DNA from 4 places in the Cobetia sp. 5-11-6-3 genome. Region 1 is predicted to be linked to each of the others. Evidence: predicted binding sites of a transcription regulator. Region 1 holds the regulator's gene; each other region holds the start of a gene.
What was found. Region 1 encodes sigma-54, which starts transcription at its own class of promoters, with help from an activator protein. Its sites were predicted from a motif close to TGGCACNNNNNTTGCTNT; they were not measured.
Positions count from the first base shown of each region.

Region 2: a site for sigma-54 is predicted at 1,885-1,902, ahead of glnL (nitrogen regulation protein NR(II)). Genes of this name have one in related genera too.
Region 3: a site for sigma-54 is predicted at 5,637-5,654, ahead of HXS66_RS13115 (dimethylamine monooxygenase subunit DmmA family protein). Genes of this name have one in related genera too.
Region 4: a site for sigma-54 is predicted at 5,500-5,517, ahead of HXS66_RS05065 (ANTAR domain-containing response regulator). Genes of this name have one in related genera too.

Region 1 is NZ_BLWJ01000001.1:796,952-804,758, reverse strand. Features, by position in the region: partial or broken gene mgtE (magnesium transporter) at 1-674, opposite strand, end outside; gene HXS66_RS03370 (HPr family phosphocarrier protein) at 839-1,108, opposite strand; gene rapZ (RNase adapter RapZ) at 1,095-2,009, opposite strand; gene HXS66_RS03360 (PTS sugar transporter subunit IIA) at 2,106-2,576, opposite strand; gene hpf (ribosome hibernation-promoting factor, HPF/YfiA family) at 2,586-2,894, opposite strand; gene HXS66_RS03350 (RNA polymerase factor sigma-54) at 3,494-4,942, opposite strand; gene lptB (LPS export ABC transporter ATP-binding protein) at 5,261-6,001, opposite strand; gene lptA (lipopolysaccharide transport periplasmic protein LptA) at 6,004-6,582, opposite strand; gene lptC (LPS export ABC transporter periplasmic protein LptC) at 6,681-7,364, opposite strand; gene HXS66_RS03330 (HAD family hydrolase) at 7,364-7,807, opposite strand, start outside.
Region 2 is NZ_BLWJ01000005.1:37,181-44,987, reverse strand. Features, by position in the region: gene glnA (glutamate--ammonia ligase) at 1-564, shown strand, start outside; gene HXS66_RS09925 (DUF4124 domain-containing protein) at 982-1,623, shown strand; gene glnL (nitrogen regulation protein NR(II)) at 1,937-3,016, shown strand; gene ntrC (nitrogen regulation protein NR(I)) at 3,013-4,422, shown strand; gene HXS66_RS09910 (deoxyguanosinetriphosphate triphosphohydrolase) at 4,647-5,984, shown strand; gene HXS66_RS09905 (BCCT family transporter) at 6,335-7,807, shown strand, end outside.
Region 3 is NZ_BLWJ01000007.1:201,018-208,824, reverse strand. Features, by position in the region: gene glnT (type III glutamate--ammonia ligase) at 641-1,975, shown strand; gene HXS66_RS13130 (glutamine amidotransferase family protein) at 2,093-3,010, shown strand; gene HXS66_RS13125 (protein glxC) at 3,010-3,696, shown strand; gene HXS66_RS13120 (FMN-binding glutamate synthase family protein) at 3,711-5,051, shown strand; gene HXS66_RS13115 (dimethylamine monooxygenase subunit DmmA family protein) at 5,739-6,425, shown strand; gene HXS66_RS13110 (PDR/VanB family oxidoreductase) at 6,410-7,354, shown strand; gene HXS66_RS13105 (DUF3445 domain-containing protein) at 7,394-7,807, shown strand, end outside.
Region 4 is NZ_BLWJ01000002.1:253,560-261,366, reverse strand. Features, by position in the region: gene HXS66_RS05085 (NAD(P)-dependent oxidoreductase) at 1-1,164, shown strand, start outside; gene preA (NAD-dependent dihydropyrimidine dehydrogenase subunit PreA) at 1,164-2,528, shown strand; gene HXS66_RS05075 (TetR/AcrR family transcriptional regulator) at 2,712-3,332, opposite strand; gene HXS66_RS05070 (CmpA/NrtA family ABC transporter substrate-binding protein) at 3,527-4,735, opposite strand; gene HXS66_RS05065 (ANTAR domain-containing response regulator) at 4,786-5,361, opposite strand; gene HXS66_RS05060 (NarK family nitrate/nitrite MFS transporter) at 5,971-7,329, shown strand; gene HXS66_RS05055 (hypothetical protein) at 7,500-7,667, opposite strand.

The DNA.
Region 1 (7,807 bases):
AGCGAGGCGACCTCGCTCTCCGGCATCAATGCCGGAATCACCACGCTGTCGGTATCCATCACCTCGCGCACCGTGACACCGGGGTCAGAGACCAGCAGGCGGTTGATGGGCAGGGCGCCGATGAATTCATCGCGGCGCGAGACGACCAGCAGAGTGTCGGTGGAATCGGGAAGTCGCTCGTGACGGCGGATGTAACGCAACACGACATCCAGGGTGATGTCCGGACGGATGGTGATGGTGTCCGTGTTCATCAAGCCGCCGGCAGTGTCCTCGGGGTAGGACAGCACCGTCTCGACCCGCTGGCGTTCCTGCGCCTCCATGGAGTCGAGGACTTCGAGAATCACGGCATTCGGAAGCCGCTGGAGGATGTCGGCGACATCATCCGGTTCCAGATTCTCGGTGGCGGCCAGGACGTCCTCGGCATCCATGTCCTTGAGGAAGTCGCTCTGGATATCCTCGCCAAGGTATTGGAGCACATCGCCCTGAAGTTCGGCGTCGACCAGCTCCCAGAGCAGGTTGCGCTCCTTGGGGGGGGAGGATTCCAGCAAGTGGGCCACGTCCACCGGTGCCAGGCCGCGATTCAGCATGCGCCTTGCCTGATCCAGCTCGCCACTTTCCAGTGCCTGTGACAGGCGATCAAGTCTTGGCTTGAGTTTGCGTGACGTCTTGCTCATCTGTCGGCTTCCCCTGTCGACATGAAGGACAGCGTTGATTCTACCATTGGCGCAGGGGGGCGCGTCGACAAAAGAAAACACTGTTTCTTATCGATAGGGCAATCAGCGCGGAAAAAGTGGCAGAAAGCCGGCGGGCGGGGGATGTCAGACGGGGTGCGGCGGCGTCATTCTTCCTCTTCGAAGCGCGCCTCGAACAGGGACTCGATCGCAGACAGGGCCTCATCTGCCTGTTCGCCCTCGACATCGATGATCAGCGCCGTGCCACACGGGGCTGCCAGCATCAGCAGCGCCATGACGTTGGCCGCGTTGGCGCGTCGCTCACCGTGACTGACCATGACCGTGGCCTCGAAGGGCGCACAGCAGTTGACCAGCTTGGTGGCAGCGCGAGCATGCAGCCCGCGCTTGTTGGTCAGAACCAGTTCACGACTGGGCATCGTGTGACTCCTGACGGGTATCGCCGATCGCCAGGGCCGTATGGATCCCCAGTTCCCGGTGGCGTAGACGCACTTCCGGAAGCTGCTTGGCGAAATGTTCGGCCAGCTGCTCGCAGAGATAGACGCTGCGATGCTGGCCGCCGGTACAGCCCACCGAAACGGTCAGGTAGCTGCGATTGCTGGCCTGATAGGCGGGCAGCCAGCGTTCCAGCCAGCCGGCGATGTCATCCTGCATTGCCTTGACGTCCGGGTAGCGCTGCAGGAATTCCGCCACGCTGTCATCACGACCGGTATCGCTGCGCAGATTGATGTCCCAGTAGGGGTTGGGCAGGCAGCGGGCATCGAACACCATGTCGGCATCGGTCGGCACGCCATGCTTGAAGCCGAAGGACTCGAAGGTGAGTGTCAGATGACGAGAGCTATGCTGCGCGACCTGTTCGGTGATGCGCGAGCGCAGGTCATGCACGCTGAGGTTGGTCGAGTCGATGACCAGATCCGCCTTCTGACGAATCGGGGCCAGTGTCTGCTGCTCGATCTCGATGGCCTCGGCCAGCGTGCGGTCATTGTCGCGGGTCAGCGGATGACGGCGGCGGGTCGCGGAATAGCGTTCGAGCAGGACACGGGAGTCCGTGGTCAGGTAGACGACCTGCACATCCATGCCGCTCTGACGAACGCTGTCGAGCAGTTCGGGGAAGCGACTCAGGGCATCGGGGAGGTTGCGCGCGTCAATGGAGACCGCGATGCGCCGGCGGGTGGGGCTGTCCTTTTCCAGCTGCTCGACCAATGGTGCCAGCAGCATGCCGGGCAGATTGTCGATGGCATAGTAGCCAATGTCTTCCAGCGCCTGGAGGGCAATCGATTTGCCGGAACCGGAGCGACCACTGATGATCACGATCTTCATGGAGTGCTCTCCCAGGGCGAGGTCAGCATGAGGTGAAAGCGGAGGGTGCCTGAGGCCAGTCAGCGACAAGCCCGGAGCGAGTCCGGGCTTGCAGGTTCAGCGCGCCGGCAATTCGGCGATGGCCGAGGTCAGGGCATCGAACAATGCTCGCTGACTGTCTGCCTGGCGCAATGCTGCCCGGTTGGTGGGCGAGTTGAGCAGTTCCGCCACCTGGCCGAGCAGAGTGAGATGGGTGTCATCTGCCTCCTCGGGGACCAGCAGCACGAACAGCAGATCGATGGGTTCGCCATCGATGGCGTCAAAGTCGATGGGGTCACCGAGCTTCATGAACGCCGCGATGGGGGTCTTGCAGTGTGGACTGCGTGCATGTGGCACGGCCACGCCGTGGCCGATGCCCGTCGAACCCAGTCTCTCGCGCCCGATCAGGCGCGAGAAGACTTCCTGGCTGTCCAGGCTGGGAATGTTCTGAGCAATGAAGGTGCTGAAGAATTCCAGCACCCGCTTCTTGCTCCCCCCGGGGACGCCGTAGAGCGTGCGCTCGGGGGGAAGGATCTGATCAAGTGTCATGGCAGAAGGTCAACGGGTCCCGGTGCCCTGAGAGCGAGCCTGGGACTTTTCCTTGTGTTTGACCAGCTGGCGGTCCAGCTTGTCGGCGAGCGCGTCGATGGCAGCGTACATGTTGGGGTCTTCTGCCAGGGCATGGAGGTCGGCGCCAGCGGCGTGCAGGGTGCAGGCAGCCTGTTGGCGTTCCTTCTCGATCGACAGTGTCACCTGAACATTGGTGATGTTGTCGTAATGCCGTTCGAGGCGAGCGAGCTTCTCGTTGACATAATCGCGGAGAGGATCGGTGAGTTCCACATGATGCCCGGTGATATTCACTTGCATGGACACGCTCCTTTATCCAGCGGGTTGCCTTTGAATTGTAACCCTTTTTGACTGCGAGCAAACCCTGATTGAACGCGCGGCCACTTTCTGACTCCGGCCATGGTCTCGTGGCGATCATCTGCTGGCGAGAGCGGCGGTGCCGGTGTACCGAGCGTCTACCCCGACAATGCCCAAGCTTTGAACAAAGATCAACGCTGCGCTGCATCGTGGGGCAAGGCTTGTCTTCAACCCAGCGAGGGATATCAGCAGGTTCTTCATGAGCATCGCCTCGCATCACGGACGGAATGGGGCTCGAGAAACCGGCCGTTTGTGGCCAATGTCAGCATTTACGTCGACGTTCGTGTGGCAGGAGTCGGTGGGGACACCTGGCTATCTGTCCGTGGGATGTGAGAGAAAAAGAAAGCACTCTGGAGAAAAGTGGCTGGAAAAATAGGCAATTGGGGGCGTGAAGTCACTCACGCAGTCGCAAGGACAGGCATTGCCAACCGGTATTCAGACGACCGATTGGCAGATGATGCCAGGATGGCAGGTGCAAGGGGGCGAGCTTCAGCGCTCCGACGTGTGGAGCCCGCTGGCCTGCGGGTATCCGTTGTCGAGACTCACGCCAAGCGCTTGCGCTCGCTGGAGGAGGGGATGCCCATGGCCTCGCGATACTTGGCGACCGTCCGGCGCGCTACCTCGATGCCATCACTGGCCAGCAGATCCACCAGGCGTGAGTCGGACAATGGCTTGCGCGCCGGTTCTTCCGAGATCAGCTTGCGAATGCGCGCACGGATCGCGGTGCTGGAGTGCGCGTCACCGTTGCCGCTGCCACCCACCTGGCTCGAGAAGAAGAACTTGAGTTCGAACACGCCTCTCGGGGTGTGGATATATTTCTGGGTGGTCACCCGCGAGATGGTGGATTCGTGCATCTCGACCACTTCCGCGATGTTGGCAAGGATCAGCGGTTTCATGCCTTCTTCCCCCTGCTCGAGGAAGTCGATCTGGCGCGCCATGATCTCGCGGCCCACCTTGAGCAGGGTGTCGTTGCGTGAGGACAGGCTCTTCATCAGCCAGCGGGCTTCCTGAAGATTGTCCTTGAGGAAGGTGTTGTCCGCGGACTTGTCGGCCCGCTTGATGAGGGCGGCATATTCCGGCTGGATACGCAGCTTGGGCAGCGCTTCCGGGTTGAGCTCGACCTGCCAGCCGTGACGCGTATGACGGACCAGCAGGTCCGGGATGACGTAATCACTGGCAGGCTCGCCCCAGGCGGACGCCGGGCGCGGGTCGAGCGCCCGTACCAGACGAATGACGTGATCCAGCTCATCATCATCCAGGCTCAGGCGACGCTTGAGCAGCTTGCGATCGTCATTGCCCAGTGCCTCGAGGAATTGCCGCACCAGACGGCGGGCCTGGGCCAGCAATGGCAGATCGTCCGGCAGCAGGGCCAGCTGCAGCAGCAGGCATTCGCGCAGGTCTCGAGCGAACACACCGGTGGGATCGAACTGCTGAAGGCGCAGCAGGACCTGCTCGAGTTCCGACGCCTTGAGGCCGGGCAGTCCCTGACCTCGCAGGCCATCGACCAGTTCGTCCAGGCTCATGCTCAGGTAGCCGGCCCCATCCACCGCATCGATCAGACTCTCCGCCATCTGCCGTTCACGCGCATCGAGGTCCGTCATCGCCAGCTGCCAGCGCAGATGGTCCTGCAGGCTTTCGACACTGGTGTTGCGATCGAAGTCCGGCCCGTCCTCGCTCGAGCTTCCGCTGCCGGAACTGGTCAGGCTGCCTGCGTGGTCCTGGTAGAGGTCCGACCAGTCACTGTCGAGAGGGTATTCTTCAGGAATCTCGCTGTTGGTCTCGGAGGTGGAGATCTCGCTCTTGTCCTGTGTCTCCGCGACATCCAGCGACTCGTATTCCTCGTCAAGCTCCAGCATGGGGTTTGACTCGAGCGCCTGCTGTATCTCCTGACGCAGGTCCAGCGTCGACAACTGCAGCAGCTGGATCGCTTGCTGAAGTTGCGGGGTCATGGTCAGGGAAGTGCCGAGTCGAAGCTGCAAGGTGGGTTTCATGGGGTCTGTCATTCACGGCAAAGGAACGTGCATCTACGCTATACCGTGGGTCGGGGCACTGACAAGGGGCAGTCGAGAATATTCAAGCAACTTGCATGCCATGTTGCCACCAAGGTGGTATGGACGTCATGCATTCGAGTGAGGTGTGGCAGAGCAGGAGGGTTCACGGGGAGATTACGCAAGCGCATGTCGAGGCGCTTGCGTGAGGGGGCGGGGAACGAGGCCCCGACAGTGAAGCAGGAAGTGGCGGGTGGTGGAGGGTGCTGGTGAGAGCAGAAGAGGTCGGACGGCACTCACCAGGCTGACGGCACTCTCGGGCTAGAGCTTGAACTCATGGCCCAGGTAGACATCACGCACCTGCTGGTTGGCGAGGATGGTGTCGGCGTCGCCATGCGCGATGATCTGACCATCGCCCACGATGTAGGCGGTATCGCAGATGTCGAGTGTCTCGCGCACGTTGTGGTCGGTGATCAGCACCCCGATGCCGCGGTCGCGCAGCTGGCGCACGATGCTCTTGATCTCGCCCACCGAGATGGGGTCCACGCCGGCAAACGGCTCATCGAGCAGCACGAAGTCCGGCTCGGTGGCCAGTGCGCGAGCGATCTCCACGCGGCGGCGCTCCCCGCCGGAAAGGCTCATGCCGGCACTGTCACGAATATGCGTGATGCTGAACTCGTTGAGCAGCTCCTCCAGGCGTGCCTTGCGTCCGTTGCGATCCAGGTCCTTGCGCGTCTCGAGGATCGCCATGATGTTGTCGGACACCGAGAGCTTGCGGAAGATCGAGGCTTCCTGGGGCAGATAGCCGATGCCGGCGCGAGCCCGCTGATGCATGGCGGCGCCGGACAGGTCGTGGTCATCGATGGTCACGCTACCGGCATCCGAGCGCACGAGGCCGACGATCATGTAGAACGAGGTCGTCTTGCCGGCCCCGTTGGGGCCCAGCAGGCCTACGATGTCACCTTGGCGGATTTCCAGCGAGATGTCCTTGACGACCTTGCGACCCTTGTAGGCCTTGGCCAGATGACGAGCGCTGAGGGTACGTGGGCTGGCAGCAGTCATGCTCATTGGTCCTTGCTGGCATTGGCGCCACGTGGCGTCAGGGTCATGTGGACGCGTGACCCCTCGGAGGATGAGGCATCGGTGCCATTGCTGGCATTGACCTGGCGCTTGTCCAGGAAGTATTCCACGTAGCCGCCTTCGAAGGTGTCGTCGCCTTTCTCCAGACGGGCATCGCCGACCAGTTCCACCCGGCGCTCCAGCGCGTGGTAGCGAATGGTATTCGCCCAGCCCTTGACCAGTCGCTCGTCGGTATCGGGTTTCTGCTCCATGTAGGCGCGCTGGCCGGTGGCCTTGACCAGGGAGATCTCGCCGCTGTCGGCGCGACTGATGTCAACGCGCGCGGCATCCAGCTTCATGCTGCCCTGGCGCATTTCCACGCGACCGGTATAGGTGGCCGTGCCGGCCTTGTCATCCAGTGACAGTGAGTCGGCGGCAATGTTGATCGGCTGGTTGGCATCGCTGTCCAGCGCCAGTGCGGTCGGGGAAAGCGTCGTCATGCCAAGTGCCAGGCCAAGGGCCATGACACCGGGTCTGAGTGTCTGGCGCCAGACCGTCAAGGGCGTGAGAGTCGTTGAAGTCATGGAGTGCTCCTTGGCAGAACTGGTAAGGCTTCACGATCACTCAGGCCATCGTGAAGCGGAAATCGGGGAGAGAGGATTCGGCGCATGCAGGGGCGCGCTCACTGATCCTGGGCCGGTGCGGCATCGAAGGTGCTGGAGACGCGGCCATCATCGTCACGGGTGGTGTCATTGCCGGTGTCGAGAGTCTCGGCTTCCCGGGCGGCATCGCTCTTGCCCTTGCCGGGTTGCAGGGTACTGCGGACGCGGCCTTCCAGCTGGGCGGAATCCTGAGAGAGGTCAGCGCTGAATCGGTCACTCTCGACGCGTTGACCATTCTGGGTGATCACCACCGGCACGTCACTCCAGGCACGGTTCTGCTCACGACTGTAATGCAGCACGTCGGTGTCCAGTGTCCAGGCATCCGAAGGCTGGCGCAGTCTGGCACTGCCCTCGAGGGTGAAGGTGTCGCCGCCGGCGCTCAACACGCCACTGTCACCCGTGGCGTACCAGCGACGGTCTTCGCTGTCGTTGGTACGGATCTTCGGTGCCTGCGCACGCGTCACGTCATCGCCTGGCGTGTGTTCGATGTGCGGGGAGGTCATCGACTGGATCGACACTCCCCGCGCATCGAAGCGCGTCATGTCAGCCCCCTCGAGATAGTAATCCGGCTCATCACTGCTGGCGTCGACATCCACTGTCGACTCCAGACTGTTGCGCTGCTCGATCAGGGCCATGACGCCGCCGACCAGCAGGAGCAGCAGCATCAGCCACAGGCGCGGAGAGGGACGGGGCAGACGTGGCATCAGGCGCGCGACTCCTGCAGATAGGTATCCAGCACCGAGGCCCAGTGGCCCTGTGCCTTGAGCAGCAGATCACAGATCTCGCGCACGGCACCATCACCGCCCTGACGAGTGGTCACCCAATTGGCTTCGCTCATCACATAGGGCATGGCGTTGGGAACGCTGACCCCCAGGCCGACGCGACGGATGGCTTCGCGATCCGGCAGGTCATCTCCGCAGTAGGCCACGTCATCCAGCGCGATATCGTGCTCGCGACACAGGTTGGTCAGCGCGACCAGCTTGTCCTCGCGGCCCTGAATGACGTCCTGGATACCCAGCTCCTTGGCGCGACGTTCCACCATCGGCGAGCTGCGACCCGTGATCAAGGCGACCCGGATACCGCTGCGCAGGATCAGCTTGAGGCCGTGGCCATCCTGGACATGGAAGCTCTTGGTTTCCACGCCATT
Region 2 (7,807 bases), on a different contig from region 1:
TTCGCCGGTGACGAGTACGCGGGTCTGTCCGAAATGGCCCTCTACTACATTGGCGGCATCATCAAGCACGCTCGTGCGCTGAACGCCTTCACCAATGCGTCCACCAACTCCTACAAGCGTCTGGTGCCGGGCTTCGAAGCCCCGGTCATGCTGGCCTACTCTGCCCGCAACCGTTCCGCTTCCATCCGTATCCCGTACACCGCCAGCCCGAAAGGCAAGCGTGTCGAGGCTCGCTTCCCGGATCCGACGGCCAACCCGTACCTGGCGTTCTCCGCGATGCTGATGGCCGGTATCGACGGCATCAAGAACAAGATCCACCCGGGCGATGCCATGGACAAGAACCTCTACGACCTGCCGGCCGAAGAAGCCAAGTCCATCCCGACCGTGGCCGAGAGCCTCGAACAGGCACTGACCGCGCTGGACGGCGATCGTGAGTTCCTGACCCAGGGTGGCGTCTTCACCGACGACATGATCGATGCCTACCTCGAGCTGAAGGGCGAAGACATCCAGCGCCTGCGCATGGCGACTCACCCGCTCGAATTCGACATGTACTACAGCGTCTGATCTACCGACGGCGCATGTCGCTCACGGCCCCGCCCGGAGCAGTCTGAGCGCGGGGCATGCGTGAGGCGAGACACACAGGGTCATACCGACAGGTATGGCCCTGTTCTCGTTTCTGAGACATGTGCTCCAAGAGCTGACTCCCGGCTGTCCAGGACCCGTGACCCGTCGCGGAAAGTCGCGTCGCAACAAGCAGGGCTGGTATCAACGCGGGAAGCTTTGTAACTTGGCAGCAGGATATGTCACTTCTGGCACGCTGGTAGCGTCCGAGTGAGTGACACGACTGGCAGGAGCGGATGCGCGCTTCTGGCTTCCCATGACTTCTTCAGGAATTCCCGGATGTGGCCCTTCACTTCTTCTTCGCGTGGCATCGGTTCAGTGGGTGACAGCAGGTCCTTGCCGGTCAAGGGAATGCGGCGGATGGCTCGCCTGCCGGGCATGACGACGCTCGGTCTCTGCCTGTCAGCGGTGCTGGCCCTGAGCAGCGTCTCGGCGGACCTCGAGGCGGCTCAGGTCTACCGGCACGTGGATGCCAACGGCAACGTGGTGTTCAGTGATCAGCCGGCGGGCGGCAGCAAGGTCAAGCTGACGCCGCTGAGTGTGGTGCCTTCCACCGAGGCTGCTCCCTCGCGCGCGCCTGCTTCGCGTGGCGTGTCATCTTCCCCGTCCGAGACCGCTTCCCGTAGCCGACCCTCCGCGCCTGCCGTGGATGTCAGCTTCCGTGGCTATACCCGCTTCTTCATCCAGAGCCCGAGCAATGAAGAGACGCTGCCCACGGGGCAGGCCGGCAACCTGGCGGTGCGCCTTGCCATCGAGCCGCAGCTGCGTCCCGAGCACAAGGTACGCGTGACCGTGGATGGCGCGCCGTCGCAATCGGCCATGAACAGCAGTGTCTTCATGGTGCCGGGGCTCGAGCGTGGCAAGCACGTCATCCAGGCGGAGCTGCTGGATGCCTCCGGACGAGTGCGCCAGACCACCGAGCCCCGAGTGGTCTACGTGCAACGCGCCAGCGTCAATCTCCCGCGCAATCCCAACAACCCGGCCAATGCCGGGGGTGGCTGAGAGACGGGGATGACAGCCCTCCTGGCTTGCGAACGACACGTGACTCGCGCGCCAGGTCATCAGGCCACCTTCGGGTGGCCTTTTTTGTCGCCAGGTCTGGCAACGGTATCGCCCGCGATGCAGCAGCACGCCCGCTGATGAGCAGGTCTGCTGCATCGGGTTGGCAGTGCGATCCTTTGGTGCACCATAATGGTGCTTCAAATCGACGCCCGAAAGAGGTGCATCGGCGCGGGTGCCATGCACGCGGCATTTGCACCAGACTGGCGCGGTTATTGCAGAACAGGGAGACGTACTGCGAATGGCGGATAAAGGCATGCATCAACGACTGCTCGAACACCTGAATACTGCCGTGGTGGTGCTGGATGCACAGCTGCGCGTGGTATGGCTGAACCCGGCGGCTGAGACGCTATTGGCGGTCAGCCTGGTGCGCGTCAAGGGCAGCTCCCCTGAACATCTGACCGGGCTGGATGAAGAGCCCATCAAGGTGCTGCGCAAGGCGCTGGAAGAACAGCATCCCTATACCCAGCGTGAGGCCGAGATCGTCAATGCGGCCAACGAGCCGCTGACGGTGGACTTCACCGCGACCCCGGTCAGCGCCAATGAGCTGCTGGTGGAAATCGAGCCGCGTGATCGTCTGATGCAGATCTCCCGCGAGGAGGCGCTGATCGCTCGGCAGGAAGCCGTCAAGGTGCTGACACGCGGGCTGGCGCATGAAGTGAAGAACCCGCTTGGCGGTATCCGGGGCGCGGCCCAGTTGCTGGAGCGCGATCTGCCGGAGCCGCAGATGGTGGAGTTCACGCGCATCATCATCGAGGAGGTGGATCGCCTGCGCGATCTGGTCGATCGCATGCTGGGGCCGAATCGGCCACCGCTGCAGTCGCCGGTCAATATCCACTCGGTGACCGAGCGGGTGCGCTCCCTGCTGGCGGCGGAAGGGCATCACATCAAGCTGACGGCCGACTATGACCCGAGCCTTCCTGAAGTCATCGGCGATGAAGGCCAGTTGATCCAGGCGGTGCTCAACATCGCGCGCAACGCGACCCAGGCCCTCAACGAGCAGCCGCAGCCCGAATCAGCCGATGGCAATGAGGCGCCGTGGGAGATCACCCTGCGCACGCGGGCCCGGCGGCAGTTCACGCTGGGTCATGAGCGCCATCGTCTGGTCTGCGAGCTGGCGATCAGTGACAACGGCCCGGGCATTCCCGAGGCGCTGCGCGAGACGCTGTTCTACCCGATGGTCTCGGGGCGCGCCGAAGGCTCAGGGCTCGGGCTTTCCATCGCCCAGGGCATCCTGCACCAGCATCAGGGGTTGATCGAGTGTGACTCGCGCCCCGGCCATACCGAATTCCGACTATTAATCCCGCTTGCCGGCACTTCTGGAGATCCCTCATGAGCGAGACTGCACGCGTCTGTATCGTCGATGATGACCGCGCCATCCGCTGGGTACTGGAGCGCGCTCTGGCCCAGCCTGACCTCGAGGTGGAAAGCTTCGAGCGCCCGGATCAGGCAGAAGCCAGCATCATGCGCCAGTGCCCGGATGTGCTGATCACCGACATCCGCATGCCCGGTATCGATGGCCTCGATCTGATGGCACGAGTCCGCGAGCGCTATCCGGACCTGCCGGTGATCGTGATGACGGCCCATTCCGACCTCGACAGTGCCGTGGCCTCCTATCAGGGCGGTGCCTTCGAGTATCTGCCCAAGCCCTTCGATGTCGATGAGGCGCTGGCGCTGGTGCGGCGTGCCGTGGCGCACGCGCGGGAATCCAAGGCCCCCGCGGTGGTGCCGGAAGGATTGACCAAGGAGATCATCGGGGAAGCGCCAGCGATGCAGGAGGTCTTTCGAGCCATCGGCCGCCTGTCCCAGTCGCACATCACCGTACTGATCAACGGCGAATCCGGGACCGGCAAGGAGCGTGTCGCCCAGGCGCTGCATCAGCATTCGCCCCGCAAGGCCAAGCCGTTCATCGCGTTGAACATGGCGGCGATCCCCAAGGACCTGATGGAGTCAGAGCTCTTCGGCCACGAGAAGGGCGCCTTCACCGGTGCCACCGCTCTGCGTCGCGGACGCTTCGAGCAGGCCGATGGTGGCACCCTGTTCCTGGACGAGATCGGCGATATGCCGGCGGAAACCCAGACACGCCTGTTGCGGGTGCTGGCGGATGGCGAGTTCTACCGCGTGGGGGGCATCACGCCGGTCAAGGTGGATGTGCGTATCATCGCCGCGACCCACCAGCACCTGGAGGCGTTGGTGGAGGATGGTCGTTTCCGCGAGGATCTCTTCCACCGCCTCAACGTGATTCGCGTCCACCTGCCGCGGCTGTCAGAGCGCCGTGAGGACATCCCGCGCCTGATGCAGCACTTCCTCGCTGAAGCCGCACGCGAGCTGGCCACGGACCCCAAGGTGCTCACCGAGGCGGCCGAGAAGCACCTCACGCGCTTCGACTGGCCGGGCAACGTGCGCCAGCTGGAGAACACCTGTCGCTGGCTGACGGTGATGGCCTCGGGCCGCGAGGTGATGGTCGAGGATCTGCCGCCGGAACTGCGTGACGTCAGTGGCACCGAGGCCGCGTCCGGGGACTGGCGTGGTGCCTTCCGTGAGTGGGCGGACCGCGCGCTCGCCGCCGGCCACACCCATCTGCTGGAAGAGGCGGTGCCCGACTTCGAGCGCATCCTGATCGAGACGGCGCTCAAGCATACCGGCGGTCGCAAGGGCGAAGCCGCCGAGTTGCTGGGCTGGGGACGCAACACGCTGACGCGCAAGCTCAAGGTGCTGTTGCCGGCACTGGCCGAGGATTGAGCCGCCCCGGCGCCAGGCAGTGTCGAGCACCCTTCTCAGACTGAGCGGGTGATGAACCACCTGAGCGGGTAGAGAAACCGTCTGGGCGGACAGGAGAACCGCCCAGCGGTCTGGAGAGAAAGAGAACAGGGTGCCACAATCCCTGTTCTCTTTTTTTCTGCCCGTCATTCACCGTTGTCTGCTCGCCGGCGTCGTTTCTCGGGCGCCTGCCAAGGAGTTGCCTGATGTCATCAATGAACTGGGAACGACTGCTGGAGCCGAGTCGCCTGCATGACGCACCGGGCACCGTATCGCGTGAGATGGGCCGTACGCCCTTCCACAAGGATCACGACCGGATCGTGTTCGCGGGCTCCTTCCGACGGCTGGGTCGCAAGACCCAGGTGCATCCGCTGACCGACAACGACCACATCCACACGCGTCTGACCCACTCCCTGGAGGTCGGCTGCGTCGGGCGTTCGCTGGGCATGATGGTCGGCGAGAAGTTGAAGGACCATCTGCCCGAGTGGGTCACGCCCGCCGACCTCGGCGTCATCGTCCAGACCGGCTGTCTGGGACATGACATCGGCAACCCACCCTTCGGGCATGCCGGAGAATATGCCATCCGTGACTGGTTTGCCGCAGAGGCCGCCAGTGACCACGGGCGTCTGTCAGGCTTGAGCGAGGCCGAGCGCGAAGACCTGCTCACCTATGAAGGCAACGCCCAGGGCTTTCGTATCGTCACCCAGATCGAATACAACCAGTTTCATGGCGGCATGCGCCTGACGGCGGCGACGTTGGGCACCCTGCTCAAGTATCCCTGGACGGTGAAGCACGCCACGGCAGGCGGCAAGTTCGGTTGCTACCAGAGTGAGCGTGAACTGCTGGATCAGGTGGCCGAGCGCTGCGGGCTGCTGGCGCGTGACGATGGCCGCTGGTGTCGCCACCCGTTGGCGTGGCTGGTCGAGGCTGCCGATGACATCTGCTATGCGCTGCTCGATCTCGAGGATGGTCTCGAGATGGGCATACTGCAGTTCGAGGAGGTCTACGAGATTCTGACCGGCATCAGTGGTGGCGCGCCGCGGGAGTATGACGACATGGTCGCGCGTGGCACGTCACAGCGGCGCAAGGTGGCGGCCCTCAGGGGCGCGGCGATGGAGCGGGCGGTCAATGACGTGGCCCAGGCCTTCGTGCAGCATGAGGCGGAATTGCTGGCGGGCACCCTCAGTGAGGACCTGCTGGATCTGTGTCATCCCGATCTCGGCTGGGGCGTGCGGGAAGCCAAGAATCTGGCGCGCCAGAAGATCTTTCGCAACGAGCGCAAGGCCAAGCTGGAAATCGGCGCCTACACCACGCTGGGCATCCTGCTCGAAGCCTTCATCGGGGCTGCCCATGAGCTGCACACCACGGGGCGCTCCAGCTTCAAGCATCAGCGCGTGCTGGCGCTGATCGGCGAGAACACCCCGACGCGTGACTGGGATCTCTACCGCAGTTACCGGCGCATGCTCGATTTCATCGGCGGCATGACCGATCACTTCGCCGTGGACCTCGCTCAGGAGATGGGTGGCCGCCTGCGCGGCGACTGAGCCATCCGCTCGAGCATGACGACTGTCCGGCAAGCCGTGCCGGGCAGTCGTGGTCTGCCGTGTCATTTCCGCGTTGCCTTGCCGGCCTCCTGCCGGTCACGCGGCCCATCTGTTCCGGCAACTCCTTTCCCGCTTTCCCTCCGTCCCTCTTTTCCTCGATGTCTCCGTTGACGTCATCCTGGCCGGCTGCTGTCTCGCGTGACGTCCTTGCGCTGACAAGCGGTAAATTTTCTTTACGTAGCCTATCGAGTTGTTGTACTAGCTTTGTACGAAGTGTGAACGCGCAGGTCACTTTTCATTCATGATAAGCTATTATCATGCAGGGCAATAACGATAAATGAGGCTTATTTATGAGCAAGAAAACCCCCGGAGGAACCGCTGCCAACGCGGAGAACAAGCCAGAGAAGGCCTTCGACATGATCGACAAGCCGACCTTCTTCGGCTCGATCTTTCTGCTGCTGGCAGTGACGTTGCCATTGGTCATCTTCCCCGAGCAGGGTGCGATGTGGGTATCGGCGGCCAAGAATTTCGTCACCAGCAAGCTGGGTGTGCTCTACCTGATGCTGGGTGTCGGAGCCGGTGGCTTCATGATCTACATCATCTTCAGTGATATCGGGCAGATCAAGCTGGGCGACGCCGAAGAGAAGCCCGAGTTCTCGATCGTGTCGTGGGCGGCCATGCTGTTCTGCGCCGGTATCGGGGCCTCCATCCTCTACTGGTCGATGATCGAGTGGGTCTACTACTACCAGTCGCCGCCGTTCCACGTGGAAGGTCAGACACCGGAGGCCGCGGAATGGGCCGCCGCCTACGGTATCTTCCACTGGGGGCCGCTGGCATGGGCGATCTATCTGATTCCCGCCGTGCCGATCGCCTACTTCTACTACGTGCGTCACCACAGTGTCCTGAAGATTTCCGAGGCGCTGATGCCGGTGCTCGGCGAAAAGCTGGCGCGTGGCTGGCTGGGCAAGCTGGTCGACATCAGCTTCGTCTTCGGCATGCTGGGTGGCGGGGCGACCACGCTCGGTCTGGCAGCTCCGATGATCAACGAGGGGGTGCATGAGCTGTTCGGCGTACCCAAGTCGCTGATGACCCAGGTCGTCGTGCTGCTGGTGTGTACCGCGCTGTTCGGCTACAGCGCCTACGTGGGGCTCAAGAAGGGCATCAAGCTGCTGTCGGATATCAACTTCTGGCTGGCGGTCGGGTTGCTGCTGTTCATCTTCATCGCAGGTCCGACCCTGTTCATGGCCAATACCGGTCTGGACGCGCTGGGGCGCGTGATGAGCAATCTGATCCACATGGCGACCTGGCTTGAGCCGTTCGCCGAGTTCAAGGGCTTCGAGAACACCCACTTCCCGCAGGACTGGACCATCTTCTACTGGGCCTGGTGGCTGGTGTTCGCGCCCAGCGTGGGGCTGTTCATCGCGCGCATCTCGCGGGGTCGCACCATTCGCGCGATGGTGGCGGGCTCGATGTTCTTCGGCACCATGGGCTGCTTCCTGTTCTTCATGGTGATGGGCAACTACGGCCTGTACCTGCAGCTGTCAGGTGAGCTGGACGTGGTGACCATACTCAACGAGCAGAGTCCGACCGCTGCCATCTTCGCCATGCTGCATACCCTGCCGCTGGACTATGTGGTGATCTTTGCCTTCACGCTGCTGGCACTGATCTTCACGGCCACCACCTTCGACTCCATCTCCTACATCCTGGCGGCCGTGGTCCAGAAGGAAGTGGATGAGGAGCCGATGCGCTGGAACCGTCTCTTCTGGGCCTTCGCGCTGTCGTTCATGCCGATCGTGCTGATGTTCGTCGGCGGGCTGGAAACC
Region 3 (7,807 bases), on a different contig from region 1:
TGCCGTAGTCCTGCTGGTGCTGGCGAAGATGGCGCGCAAGACGCGCATTCGCCGCAGGAGGTGTTGTTGTTCTGTTGCCTCTTCAGGCGCCTATTCAGGCGCTTCACAAGGGCTTGTGCCTGCTGCTTGCCTTGCCTGATCGCATGAGTGTCGATTCTTGAAAGGAAAGAAACATTCCTCATGGTTAAGCAAGGGGCTTGCCAATTCCGTCAAAGGCCATGGACACGGCAACCCTTGAGCGGGTCAGGCGCTGATTGGCAGCACGAATTCGGGCGTGAATATCAGCGCTTTGCGTCATGCTGGTGCGAAGAGGGGGCTTTGGGCGCCGAAATGATGCCTATTTCGAGAAACGGGCAGGATTTCACTCAGGATCACCTGACGTTTCCGGTGAGGTAAAACGCCTATGGAAAATAAATTTCCATACAAAACAGGAGGTTGATGAAAAGTTAAGGGCGACAGCTGACGAAATGGCATGCTGCATGCTTTTCTTTGAGGGAAATAAAGTTGACCAGCAGGAATCACAAAAACTCGTTTCATCCGCTATCTTGGCGTGGCGTGTCACCACAAGGGGTCAGGTTTCCCGGGGTGGCAGACAGTGTCGAGGGAGATGGAACCCGGTCCGCTCTCAGAGGAAACCCAGATGTCACCCGAAAAGGCGCAACAGTTCATCAAGGATCACGATATTCGCTACTTGCTGGCGCAGTTCGTGGATATTCATGGCGCTGCCAAGACCAAGTCCGTGCCGGCCAATTGCCTGATGGATGTGGTCGAGAAGGGCGCCGGCTTTGCCGGCTTCGCCGTCAGTGGTCTCGGCATGTCGCCGGAGGGGCCGGACTTCATGGCGCGGGGTGATCTGAGCTCGCTGTGCCTGGTGCCGTGGCAGCCTGGCTATGCGCGCATGGCCTGTGATGGCTACGTCAATGGGCAACCGTTCGCCAACGACAGCCGTGTGGTACTGCTCAAGCAGCTGGAGCGCCTGAAGGAGAAGGGCTGGACACTCAATAGCGGGCTGGAGCCGGAATTCTCGCTGTTCCGCCGCGGGGAAGCGGGTGAGCTGTTGCCGGTGGATGAGAGCGATACCCTCGCCAAGCCCTGCTACGACTACAAGGGTCTGTCGCGTTCGCGTGAATTCCTCGAACGGCTGGTCGAATCGCTGCAGGCGGTGGACTTCGACGTCTATCAGATCGATCACGAGGACGCCAATGGCCAATTCGAGATCAACTACACCTACAGCGATGCGCTGACCTCGGCAGACCGCTTCACCTTCGTGCGCATGGCTGCCGGCGAGATCGCCAATGATCTGGGCATGGTGTGCTCCTTCATGCCCAAGCCGCTGGCGGACCGCCCGGGCAACGGCATGCACTTCCACCTGTCCGTGTGTGATGACACCGGCCGCAACCTGTTCGGCGATGACTCCGATTCCCAGGGCATGGGCCTGTCGCCGCTGGCGTATCACTTCCTCGGCGGTCTGCTGGCGCATGCCCCGGCGCTGTGTGCCTTTGCCGCGCCGACCGTCAATTCCTACAAGCGTCTGGTCGGCGGCGGCAGCACCAGCGGCGCGACCTGGGCGCCGGTCTTCATCGCCTACGGGGACAACAACCGCTCGGCCATGGTGCGTGTGCCCTACGGTCGCCTCGAGTTCCGCCTGCCGGACGCCGGCTGCAACCCCTATCTCGTGCACGCCGCCATCATCGCCGCGGGGCTGGATGGCGTGGCGCGCAAGCTGGATCCGGGCACGCCCCACAACATCAATCTCTACTCGCTGACCCCGAGCGAATGCGCCGAGAAGGGCATCGAGACGCTGCCGCAGAATCTCTCGCTGGCCATCGATGCGCTCGAGGCGGACAGCATTCTGCGCGAGAGCCTGGGCGAGGGGATCTGCGCCGAGTTCATGCGCCTCAAGCGCGAGGAATGGCAGGACTACAACGCCCAGGTCAGTGAGTGGGAAGTCAAACGCTACGCCGAATTCTTCTGATCTCATCCGGCGGCGCTCGCGGATCTCGCGGGTCATGTCAGACGAGGGTCGCCACTGTCACCACCACGCTCAAGACACCAGGCAGGAGACGCCTCCTGCCCGTGAGAGGACATCACCATGTGTGGAATCGTAGGGCTTTATCTCAAGAACCCGGCGCTGGAATCGCGCCTGGGGGAGCTGTTCGAGCCGATGTTGATCGCGATGACCGATCGCGGCCCGGATAGCGCCGGCTTCGCCATCTATGGCGACGAATTTGACGCTGGCATCAAGCTGACGCTGCAGAGCGATGGTGTCGATGAGGATTGGGGGGCGATCGCCAAGGGCCTGGGCGAGCAGGTCGGCACGGTGGCGGACTGGTTCAGCAATGCCAGTGTCGCGGTATTCAAGATCGCCGGGGAAGAGAGTGCCGTGCGCAGCTGGCTTGCCGACAGCGCCCCGCAGATACGCGTATTGAGCGTGGGGCAGAGCATCGAAATCCTCAAGGCGGTGGGCCTGCCGGCGCATATCGCCAGCCTCTATGGCCTCAAGGGCATGCAGGGCAGCCACATCATCGGCCATACCCGCATGGCGACCGAAAGCGCCGTGACCCTGCAGGGCAGCCACCCGTTCTCCACCGGGCGTGACCTGTGCCTGGTCCACAATGGCTCGCTGTCCAACCACAACTGGCTGCGCACCAAGCTCAAGCGTGAGGGCATCAGCTTCGAGACCGACAACGATTCCGAAGTCGCCGCCGGCTACCTGACCTGGCGTCTGGAGCAGGGCGACAGCCTGGAATCCGCGATCACCGGCGCCCTGAAGGACCTTGATGGCTTCTTCACCTTCACCATTGGCACCCGTGATGGCTTCGCCGTGGTGCGTGACCCGATCGCCTGCAAGCCTGCCGTGATCGCCGAGACCGATGACTACGTGGCCATGGCCTCGGAATACCGCGCCCTGGCCAGTCTGCCGGGCATCAAGGATGCCCGCGTGTGGGAGCCGGAACCCGGCCGCCTGTATCTGTGGGAAAAAGACACCGCCCGTTCGGAGGCCGCGTAATGATGAAGACTCACGATCTGGCCGTTGATGGGCTGCGCGAATTGAACCAGGCCTTGCACGATGCCGACACCCTGAAGGACGCGCGTGAGTGGCGAGTGGTCAATTCCGACGGCGCCCACAACATCGCCTGCGGCATCAATGACGCTATCAGTGTCGATATCGATGGCCACGCGGGCTACTACTGTGCGGGCATGAATCAGAAGGCCAGCGTCACCATCCACGGCAACACCGGGGTCGGGGTGGCGGAAAACATGATGTCCGGCTGCGTGCGGGTCAAGGGCGATGCTTCCCAGTCCGCGGGCGCGACCGCCCACGGCGGCCTGCTGATCATCGAAGGCAACGCCTCGGCGCGCTGCGGCATCTCGATGAAGGGCGTGGATATCGTCGTCAAGGGCAACATCGGGGCCATGAGTGCCTTCATGGGCCAGGCGGGGCGCATGGTGGTCTGCGGCGACGCCGGCGAAGGACTCGGCGATTCGCTCTATGAAGCGCGACTCTACGTGAAGGGCACGGTCGCATCGCTGGGCGCGGACTGCATCGCCAAGGACATGCGTGCCGAGCACCTGGAAGAACTGGCGGAGCTGCTGGCGAGTGCCGGAATTGATGAAGACCCGGCCAGCTTCACGCGTTATGGATCTGCGCGTCAGCTCTATCACTTCAAGGTCGACAACGCCTCAGCCTACTGATCAGGATGCCCAACATGACTGACGAAACTCAGACACAGCCTTACAACCCGGCACTGCGCGAATCCGCCACCTTCGGCCGCGATGTCATCCATGAGATCCAGCGCGCGGCGGAGACGGGAATCTACGATATCCGTGGCTGGGGCGCCAAGCGCAAGGTGCCGCATTTCGATGACCTGCTGTTCCTCGGCGCCAGCATGTCGCGCTATCCGCTGGAAGGCTATCGCGAGAAGTGCGAGACCGAAGTCGTGCTCGGCACGCGCCATGCCAAGAAGCCGGTCGTGATCAGCACGCCGGTCACCATCGCCGGCATGAGCTTCGGGGCCCTGTCCGCCCAGGCCAAGGAAGCCCTGGGGCGTGGCGCCTCGGAAATCGGCACCTCCACCACTACCGGCGATGGCGGTATGACCCCGGAAGAGCGCGGCCAGTCCTCGCGCCTCGTCTATCAGTATCTGCCATCACGTTATGGCATGAACCCGGACGACCTGCGCAAGGCCGATGCCATCGAAGTCGTGCTCGGCCAGGGCGCCAAGCCCGGCGGTGGCGGCATGCTGCTGGGGCAGAAGATTTCCGAGCGAGTCGCGGGCATGCGCACCTTGCCGCAGGGCATCGACCAGCGCAGCGCCTGTCGCCACCCGGACTGGACCGGCCCGGATGACCTGGCGATCAAGATTGCGGAACTGCGCGAGATCACCGACTGGCAGGTGCCGATCTACGTCAAGATCGGCGCGACCCGCACCTACTACGACGTCAAGCTGGCGGTGAAGGCGGGCGCGGATGTCATCGTGCTGGATGGCATGCAGGGCGGCACCGCCGCCACTCAGGATGTCTTCATCGAGCACGTCGGTATCCCGACCATGGCCGCCATCCCGCAGGCCACTCAGGCACTGCAGGAAATGGGCCTGCACCGTGAGGTGCAGCTGATCGTCTCCGGCGGGATTCGCAACGGCGCCGATGTGGCCAAGGCCATCGCACTGGGTGCTGATGCCGTGGCCATCGGTACCGCCGCCTTGATCGCGCTGGGCGACAACCATCCGCGTTACGCCGAGGAGTATCAGAAGCTGGGGTCCGCCGCCGGTTTCTATGACGATTTCCAGGATGGCAAGTGTCCGGCCGGTATCTCCACCCAGGACCCGGAGCTGAGCCAGCGACTGGACCCGGTCGCGGCCGGCAAGCGTCTGGCCAACTACCTGCGCGTGCTGACGCTGGAAGCCCAGACCCTGGCACGTGCCTGTGGCAAGTCACACCTGCATCATCTGGAGCCGGAAGATCTGGTCGCCCTGAATGTGGAAGCGGCCGCCATGGCACGTGTTCCGTTGGCGGGCACCAACTGGGTGCCGGGCCAGGGCGGTTACTGATGGCACGATCTCTATCGTGCGTGTGCCATTGCGCATGAGAGCGATCGTGCATGGCTGCCATTGCGCATGATTGTCATGGCAAAGCTGCGAAGCCTTTTGTCAGCAAGATCGCCGCAATGTTGTCCAGGAAAAATGTCGCAATGACAAGAACTCTGCTCCGGTTGATGTAGAAAAATATGACCTGACGATATTGAGTCATCAAAGCGCCTCACCCTTCGGTGAGGCGCTTTCTTTGGTGGTGAGTAAAATCAAGGAAAAAGGCCAATATCATGCAAGCGAAAGTGCATCAGAATGCTGACGGTGGAGAAGCGCGTAGTGTCGTGTCGATTGTGAGATCGTGATTCTCCCAAGATAAAGTTTTTCCATTCTTTCAGCATCTTGAAGACATTAAATGAGAAATATGTCAGGCGTAGCGATTGGCTTATGAGGTGAGGTTGGGTCAGGGCAATAATGGTGAATGCAAGCCGATATTCATGAGCTTTGTGTTCTGTTTTGGTGCGTGAATACCTCTATTGATTTTTCATATGTGAAATGGGGTTTTCAGACGATTTTGCCGGGCATGCGGGGTAATGATTTTGCCGTCAATGGCACGAAATATGCTCAAGAAATGGAGTGGTAGTCGAATGCACGTCATCGTCAAGACGGCGGCATTACAACAAGGACAATTTCTCAGAGCAGGGTCGTGTCATGAAAAGCCCGCAATCATCCTCTGTCACTGCCGGGATTCGAAGTCGGCAACACTATCCACGCATCGAGGCGCTGCCCGATGCCCAACGGTATCTGGTGGCATGCCAGTCTCCCGAGAGCCTGCCAGGCACTGGAGAGGCGGCGGGCAACGCCCGTCAGCAACTGCAGATGCATTGTCAGCTGATCAGTACGCTGCTGGGGCAGCTCGGTAGCCGCGAGGTGGGAGGCGCCGTGCAATCCGCTCCGGCAACAGAGGCGTTGCCCAAGGGGCTCGCCGACAGCGCCCGCCTGTATCGCTGGTACGACGTCGATGATCGCCCCCTGGCCTGCGATGCGCTGGCGGGTGCCATCGGCGAGGTAGGCGCGGCGGGGTGTCTGGTCATCATCGGCAGTGAGCATTTCGTGTGGCAGGTCGCCAATCTGGCTCAGCAGCAGGGGCTGCTGCTGGATGACATGGTGATGTTGCCGGTGGCTGCCCTGGGGCGGCATGTGTTCTGCGTGCACTGCCAGCAGGTCAGTGAGCACGTCATTCACTCGCCGTCAGCCTGTGATGGCTGCGGCCTGATGCTGGAAGTGCGTGATCATTTTTCCAAGCGTCTCGGCGCCTACATGGGCGTGCGAATCGATGCGGAAGCGCCGGGAGAGATTCCCTCACAGGAGGAGGTGGCACCATGTCTCGCTTCATGAAGGCGCGGGTCGCCGCGGTCGATCAGCTCAGCAGCAGCGTGCGCCGTCTCACTCTGGTGCCTGCCGATGAGGCCTCACCCTTCACGCCGTTCTCGCCGGGCAGTCATGTGGTGCTGGGCATTCCGGGAGAAGGGCGGGTGTGTCGCAACGCCTATTCATTGATCAGCCCGCCGGATGATCCCTCGCAGTACTGCATCGCGGTGCGTCGTCAGCCGGTCTCGCGTGGGGGCTCCGAAGCCATCCATTCCCGCGTCAAGGTCGGCGACGAGCTGGAGCTCAGCCCGCCGGCCAACCTCTTTCTGCCGCACTGGCAGGCGCGCCATCACCTGATGCTGGCAGGCGGCATCGGCATCACGCCGTTTCTCTCCTACCTGCCGGAATTGGAGAGGCGTGGCGCCAGCTGGGAGCTTCACCTGCGCAGCCAGGACCTCGACGTCGCCCGCTTCCCGGAGGCCGCGCCCTATCTGGCGAGTGGCAACATCACCCAGCACCGTCTCGAGCGTCCGAATCTGAAGGCCCTGCTGGCGCGTCAGCCCGACGGCACGCACGTCTACCTCTGCGGCCCGCAGGCCATGATCGATGCCGTGAAGGACGCGGCGCGCGAGCTGCACTGGAGTCTCGCGCGCATCCATCACGAGGTCTTTGCCGCCCCGGAACCGGGGACTCCTTTCACGGCCGTGGCGCGCGGCAGCGGCGTGGAAGTGACGGTCGGTGCCCAGGAATCCCTGCTGGAAGCGCTGGAGCGCAGCGGTGTCGAGGTGACGAGCCTGTGTCGCGGCGGGGTCTGCGGACAGTGTCGGGTCGAGATGCTGGAGGGGGAGGCGGAACACCGTGACGCCTTCCTCGATGAACAGGAGCGGGCCAGTCAGCGCTGCATGATGCCCTGCGTTTCCCGGGCACGCAGCCAGCGGCTGGTGCTGGATCTCTGAAACCGTCTTTCGCGAGATGGACCCCCAAGGAGCAGGAACATGCAATTTTCCCCGCGAGATGACCAGGCGTTCCATGGTCAGTTCACCTTCAAGAACTCCGACTACGCCATCCAGCGTTTTCCCTTCCCGTTCCCGGAAGATGAGTACCGTTACTCGGTCAATATCGAGCCGCATGTCTTGCCGGGCAAGCCGGGCTCCATCACCGAGCACATGCTGGATATCGATGAGCACTACCTGAGCGAGATCGCCGAGCGTGAGCGGGTGCTGGCCAAGGACCCCAGACGCTGCCTGGTGATGCCACACATGCAGCCGGCAGCCTGGGACTTCCTGGAATTCGTGATGACGCACTACGCCCGGGACTATCCGCAGGCCTTCAGTTTCGAGCGCGACGGCGATGACTGCGTGTGGCGCAACCATCTGCTGGGGCTGGAGCAGGCCTTTTGCATGGGTGAT
Region 4 (7,807 bases), on a different contig from region 1:
GCCGCCAGCGAGATTCTCGATGCCAATATCCTCGGCGGCAGCTGCGCCCGCGTCTGCCCCACCGAGATCCTCTGCGAGCAGTCCTGCGTGCGCAATCAGGGCGATGAGTGCCAGCCGGTGCTGATCGGTCTGCTGCAGCGTCATGCACTGGACAACGCCCAGTTCGAGACCCACCCGTTCACGCGGGCAGCCAGCACCGGCCGGCGCATCGCCGTGGTCGGTGCCGGGCCTGCCGGGCTTTCCTGCGCCCACCGCCTGGCGCGTTTCGGCCACGACGTGGTGATCTTCGAGGCCGAGGAGAAAGCCGGTGGCCTGAATGAATACGGCATCGCCCGCTACAAGCTGACCGATGACTTCGCCGCCCGCGAAGTCGAATTCCTGCTCGAGATCGGCGGCATCGAGATCCGCCACGGCCAGCGCCTCGGCGACAACCTGGCACTGGCCGCCCTGACACGCGAGTTCGACAGCGTCTTCCTGGGCCTGGGCCTTGGCACCAGCCATGCCCTCGGCCTGACCGGCGAGGATGCCAGCGGCCTGATGGCGGCCACCGACTTCATCAAGGTGCTGCGTCAGAGTGGCGAACTGAACGCCCTGGCAGTACCGAGGCACGCGGTGGTGATCGGCGCGGGCAACACCGCCATCGACATCGCCGTGCAGGCCAAACGCCTCGGCGCGCAGACGGTGGACCTGGTCTATCGGCGTGGCGAGGAGCAGATGTCCGCCACCCATCACGAGCAGGAAATCGCGCGTGCCAATGGCGTGATGATCCACACCTGGGCGCGCCCGCTGGCCATCGATGTGGCAAGCGGCAGTGAGGGTGGTGATGCCGCGCTCAGTGCGATGCAGTTCGCGCGCACGCGGGTCGAGGATGGCCGACTCGTCGATACCGGCGAGACCTTCACCCTGGCCTGCGATGGGGTCTTCACCGCCATCGGCCAGGGCTTCGATGACGCGAGCCTGAGCGATGCGCATGCCGCGGGGCTGGCCCGCGAGGGGGCGAAGATAGAGGTGGACGAGATGCTGCGCACCAGTCTGCCGGGCGTCTATGCCGGGGGTGACTGCATCGCTCGCGGACAGGATCTCACCGTTCAAGCCGTCGCCCACGGCAAGCTGGCCGCCGAGGCCATCCATCACGATCTGATGCTCAAGGTGGAGGCCGCCTGATGACTATTCATACCCCGCTCAATGATGACAACGCGCGCCCGGCAGGCTCTGGTTCAAGTTCTGCAGCGGCTGACGATCACGTCGCCAGCTACAAGGCCGATCTGTCGGTCAACTTCGCCGGCATCCGTGCCCCCAACCCCTTCTGGCTGGCCAGCGCCCCGCCCACCGACAAGGCCTACAACGTGGTACGCGCCTTCGAAGCCGGCTGGGGAGGCGTGGTCTGGAAGACGCTGGGGGAAGACCCGGCGGCAGTGAACGTCTCCTCGCGCTATTCGGCGCACTATGGCCCGAATGGCGAGGTCAGCGGCTTCAACAACATCGAGCTGATCACCGACCGCTCGCTGGAGATCAACCTGCGCGAGATCACCCAGGTCAAGAAGGACTGGCCGGACCGCGCACTGATCGTCTCGCTGATGGTGCCGTGCGAGGAAGAGGCCTGGAAGACCATCCTGCCGCAGGTCGAGGCTACCGGCTGTGACGGCATCGAGCTCAACTTCGGCTGCCCCCACGGCATGCCGGAACGCGGCATGGGCGCGGCGGTGGGCCAGGTGCCGGAGTATGTCGAGCAGGTCACGCGCTGGTGCAAGACCTACAGCTCGCTGCCGGTGATCGTCAAGCTGACCCCCAACATCACCGACGTGCGCGAACCGGCCAAGGCGGCCTGGCGTGGCGGCGCGGATGCCGTCTCGCTGATCAACACCATCAACTCCATCACCCATCTGGACCTCGACCGCATGGTCGCGCATCCCATCGTCGGCGACCGCAGCACCCATGGCGGCTACTGCGGCAGCGCCGTGAAGCCCATCGCGCTGAACATGGTGGCCGAGATCGCGCGCACGCCGGAAACCGCCAACCTGCCGATCTCGGGTATCGGCGGCATCTCCAACTGGGAAGATGCCGCCGAATTCATCGCCCTCGGCGCGGGCAGCGTGCAGGTGTGCACCGCGGCGATGCTGCACGGCTTCCGTATCGTCGAGGAGATGAAGGACGGCCTGGGGCGCTGGATGGACAGCAAGGGCTATCAGCGGATCGAGGAGTTCTCCCGCGCGGCGGTGCCCAACACCACCGACTGGAAGCAGCTGGACATGAACTACCAGGTGATCGCGCGGATCGACCAGGACAAGTGCATCGGCTGCGGACGCTGCTACATCGCCTGCGAGGACACCTCGCACCAGGCCATCCTGCATCTGGCCAGGGACAACGGCACCGCCCGCTATGAGGTGAAGGACGCCGACTGCGTGGGCTGCAACCTGTGCGAGATCACCTGCCCGGTCGAGGACTGCATCACCATGGAAGTGCAGGACACCGGCAAGCCGTACATGAACTGGATGGAGGACCCGCGCAACCCGCATCGCGCGGCGTGACCCTGACGTTGCAGACAAGATCCGGATGATCCGCACAGATTCCAGCGCATGACACCACGTTCAGTGGCGTGAAAACAGAAAGGGGCTGCCAGCAATGGCAGCCCCTTTTCAATGGCTTCATGACCCATCAATGATGATCATTGTTAGCTTCAGGATAATTTGATCATGACATCACCTGCTGACTCAGGCGGACAAGCCAACGCCCTTCAGCAGCACCCGCGTCACGTTCTGCACCGCCTGCTCGAATTCGCGATCACTCAGCGCCTTGCCCTGATTGAGTACCGCGATCTGGTGGTCGAAGTCGGCGTAGTGCTGGGTGCTGGCCCAGATCATGTACAGGTAGGCGGAAGCATCGACGTTGTCGATGCGCCCCTCGCTGATCCACTGGCGCAGGCGTGACTTCTTCATCTCGGCCCACTCGTCGAGCCACACCGTCAGCTCCTCGCCCAGCACCGGCGCGCCCTGCATGATCTCGCTGGCCCATACCTTGGAGCCATACGGACGCTGGCGCGAGTGCATCATCTTGGCGCGAATGTAGGTGGAGAGCACCAGCTGCGGGTCGTCATAGGCCTCGAAGCACAGCGCATCTTCCTTCCACAGCGCCAGCAGACCATCGAGGACCGCGCGATACAGCGATTCCTTGGTGCTGAAGTAGTAATGCAGATTGGACTTGGGCAGCTCTACCTCGGCGGCAATATCGACCATGCTGGCGCCGACATAGCCCTTGAGAGCGAAGATCTTTTCGGCGGCAAGCAGGATGCGGCCGACATTATCCTTGCGAATCTGAGACTTGCGAGTGGTCATGCGATCCCCTGACGCGGTGCTGGCAGTGGGATGAGAATATCATAACCGCACTGCCAACATGCCTGAGCCGACAGGTTTCGCGCTCGCGGGCGTCTCTTCTCTACCCCCTCACCCCTCACCTCTCGCCTCTTGACTCGCTTCCCACTGCTCACCCCTCGGCTTGTCGCCTCACGCTTCAGCGCGCGCCAGCGGTGTCATTCGAAGACCGCCCCATCGATGAAGCCATCCGCCGGCATCGGCACCTGCCCTGCCTCGCCGCTCAGCCACCAGGGCGCCGGATGCGTGCCTTCGCTGCGCTCATCCGCCACCGGCACCACCATGCCCAGCTTGCGGGCTGCGCTGCGGTAGAGGTCCGGGCGTACGCAGCGTGCCAGGGTCGCTTCGAGGTCATTGTCGCTGACTCCCTCGAGATGCCCCCAGCGCTGCATCTGGGCAGCATACCAGCGGGTCTGCGAGCGCCACGGGAAGTTGGCCGCGTAGCGATGGAAGATGGTCCAGCCGGGATTTTCCCGCTGGAACGCCTCCACCGACTGCTCGACATCCACGTCGCGCAGTCCACGCGCCACCACCGAAAGCGGCACTTCCTGCATGCCTTCATCATGCAGCCACTGCGCGGCCTGCTCACGGTTGCCCGGGCGGTCCAGCCAGGCACAGGCCTTGAGCAGCGCGCGAATCAGCGCCTGATGCGCCAGCGGGTGCTGCTCCGCCCAGTCCTCGCGCACGCCCAGCACCTTTTCCTGCCCGAAGCGCCAGATATCATGACTGCCCGCCACCACCTGCCCCATGCCCTGCACGGCGGCCAGACTGTTCCAGGGTTCTCCGACACAGAAGCCGTCCAGCGCGCCACTTGCCAGCTGCGCGGCCATCAACGGCGGGGCCACCGCACGCATCTCGATGTCGCGATTCGGGTCGATCCCGCCGGCCGCCAGCCAGTAACGCAACAGATAGCGGTGAGAGGAGAAGGGATGCACGCTGGCAAGCTTGAGCGCCGCCTCCCCACGCTCGCGGCGCTTCTGCACGTGCGCCGCCAGCGCCCGAGACACCGCCAGCGGAGAGCCCAGGTCATGCCCCTCCTCGGCCAGCGCCGCCATCAGGGCCCGCGACAGGGTGATGGAGTTGCCGCCCAGATTGAGCGTCATCGCGCTGATCACCGGTGTGGCGCGGCCATCCAGCCCCAGGGTCGAGGTCAGCGGCATCAGCGCCAGCATCTGCGCGCCCTGCAACACGCCGGTCTGCAGGTCATCGCGCAGTGCCGCCCACGACGGCTGCCACTTGAGCGTCACGGCCAGCCCCTCCTCACGGAAGAACCCCTGACGCTCCGCCACCACCAGAGGAGCCGCGTCATTGAGCGGCATCAACCCCAGCGTCAACTGATGACCATTGAGAAGAGAATCACTGAGCATCACATCCACCTTTTGAACGATCGAAAGAGAAGGACATCACGAGACTCGGCTCAGTGCCGACGCGACGCCTTGAGCAGCTCATCGGCCAGCTCGTGCAATGCCAGACGCCGATTCATCGCGGTCTTGCGCAGGTATTGGTAGGCCGCATCCTCCCCCAGTCCGCGACTCTCCATCACCAGCGCCTTGGCGCGATCCACGCTGCGCCGCTGTATCAGAGTGGTCTGGGTGCGATTGAGCTCGCCCTTGAGGGCACGGTGAGCCTCGAAGCTGGTGATGGCCACCTCGACCATGCTGCGCACCATCGCCGGCATGACGTGATCCACCACGTAGGCGGACACGCCGGCGCCAGCCGCCTGGCGCACCAGGTCCGGCGCGTCCTCACTGGCCAGCATGATCATCGGCTTGGGATAGTGACGCCCCAGCTGGCCGAGGTGCTCGAGGGTGTCACGGCTGGGCAGGTCGGCGTCGATGATCACGGCATCCGGCTGATGGTGCTGCACCAGCGCATGCAGGTCCTCGTGTTCATCGACCCGCAGCGCCACCTCGAAGCCGGCGCTCAACAGCGCCTGCTCCAGAGCGGCGGAACGCTCGCTGCGCACATCGACGATCAACACGGTCACGGGCATATCAGGCTTCCTTGGCAGTGTGTCAGGCGGTGGTGCCGGGGTGTCAGGCGACGCCTCGAGCGATCAGGCACCGACGTCCGAGATCAACGACGACGGCGTCTTCGCAAGCGGGAGTCAGGATGGCGTCACGCCTCTGACACTGCAGGATTCATGCCACAAACTGGTGCAGCGCTGGCCTTAAAGGCCTTCCGCAGTGCGCAAGGGCGCGCCCGGCTGCACAGCAATGATGCATGGCGTGATCTGGCGATCTCTCGCCCGCCACGTGCGCCAGACTGGATCATCCTCACCCCGCCGCGCACCGCCACTGGGCATCGCCCTGCTTACTCCCCACTGCTGTCTTGCCCGACATGATGATTCCAAGCCCTTGATATGACGGGGGTTGGACGCACAACACCCCCGCAAGTGGCGCGCTACTTGCTTTGAGTCAGGCAATGGCAGACAAGCGTGCCATGCATCATCCATGACGTGGACCAGGCTCCCGGGAGTACGAGTGCGTCGAACCAGGCCCCTCAATGACGAGGCGCCCCGCTGTCGTTCACAGCTGTTCGACCACCCGTCGTGCGCCGAGACCCTGGCGTCCGGCACCGACGCTGTACCAGGAGCCCACTCATGGATATTCGCAACAAGGCCAGCCGTATCCGGCTGTTCAGCTTCAATACCCCGCAGATGCGCGCCTTCCACATGTCGTGGTTCGCCTTCCACGTCTGCTTCTTCGGCTGGTTCGGCATCGCGCCCTTGATGGCCGTGGTGCGCGATGACCTCGGCCTGACCAAGACCCAGATCGGCAACACCATCATCGCCTCCGTCGCCATCACGGTGATCGTGCGACTTGCCATCGGCGTGCTGTGTGATCGCATCGGGCCACGCAAGGCCTACACCTGGCTGCTGTGCCTCGGCTCTCTGCCGGTGATGTGCATCGGCTTCGCCGACAGCTTCGAATCCTTCTTCCTCGCCCGTCTGGCCATCGGTGCCATCGGCGCGTCCTTCGTCATCACCCAGTACCATACCTCCGTGATGTTCGGCCCCAACGTGGTCGGCACCGCCAATGCCACCACCGCCGGCTGGGGCAACCTGGGCGGCGGCACCACCCAGATGCTGATGCCGCTGGTGATGGCCGGCCTGCTGATGCTGGGCGTCGAGCAGACCCTGGGCTGGCGTCTGGCGATGGTCGTGCCGGGCATCGTGCTGTTCCTCACCGGGATCGCCTACTACTTCTTCACCCAGGATGCGCCGGACGGCAACTTCAGCGAGCTGCGTGAGCGTGGTGAGCTGCCCAAGGCCGAGAAGGAATACAGCATGCGCGCCACCTTCGGCGCGGCGGCACGCGACATCCGTGTCTGGGCCTTGTTCCTCGTCTACGGCGCCTGCTTCGGGGTCGAGCTGACCATCAACAACGTCGCCGCCATCTACTTCTTCGATCACTTCGATCTCGACCTCGCCACCGCCGGCCTCATCGCGGGACTGTTCGGCCTGATGAACCTGTTCGCGCGCACCCTGGGCGGCGTCTTCTCCGACCTGTTCGCCCGTCAGTCCGGCCTCAAGGGTCGCGTGCGCTGGCTGTTCATCGCGCTGCTGTGTGAAGGCGTGGCGCTGGTCGGCTTCGCCCAGATGGAAACCCTCGCGGTGGCCATCGGCATCATGCTGGTGTTCAGCCTGTTCGTGCAGATGGCGGAAGGCGCCACCTTCGGGATCGTGCCCTTCGTCAATCGCAAGGCACTGGGCGCGGTGGCCGGTATCGTCGGCGCGGGTGGCAACGCGGGGGCTGTCGCCGCGGGCTTCCTGTTCCGCAGTGAAGAACTGACCTACCAGGAAGGCCTGATGTATCTGGGCATGGGCGTGATCGTGATCTCGCTGTTCGCCCTGCTGGTGCGCTTCAGCGCCGCCACCGAGGCCGAGGAAGGCCGCGCCTATGACGCCGCCGTCGCGGAACGCAAGCAGCAGAGCGACCAGCAGCCCGTGTCTGTCTGAGCCTGTCTCTTCCTGAGACTTTCTCAAACCTCTGACACATGCAGCCCTGATATACGGAGCCCTGATACACGGAGCCCTGACATGCAAAGGCCCCGCCTCTTGAGAGGCGGGGCCTTTGTGCATTCACACCTTGCGGTTCGCCGTGCTCGCGAGCGAGTCACGGCCAGCCATCAGCTGTCGGTAGCGTTCTCGACGCTGTCACCGGCGTCTTCCACGGCGTTGTCCATCTTCTCGCCAGCCTTCTCCATCGGGCCCTCGTCCTCGCAACCGGCGAGTGACAGGCCACCGAGACCCAGCATGGCAATCATCAGCGAACTACCCAGAGTCTTGAGCTTCATGATGTCTCTCCTTGAATCATCGGTCGGGATAACGCCCCGGCCTGCACACCAGTACAGACAACAGCGCGGGGATACACAGGACATGGAGCGGGTGTCGCGCGGTTTCAAGGGTGGCGCAACGCCGAGTTGCAAGGGGATGA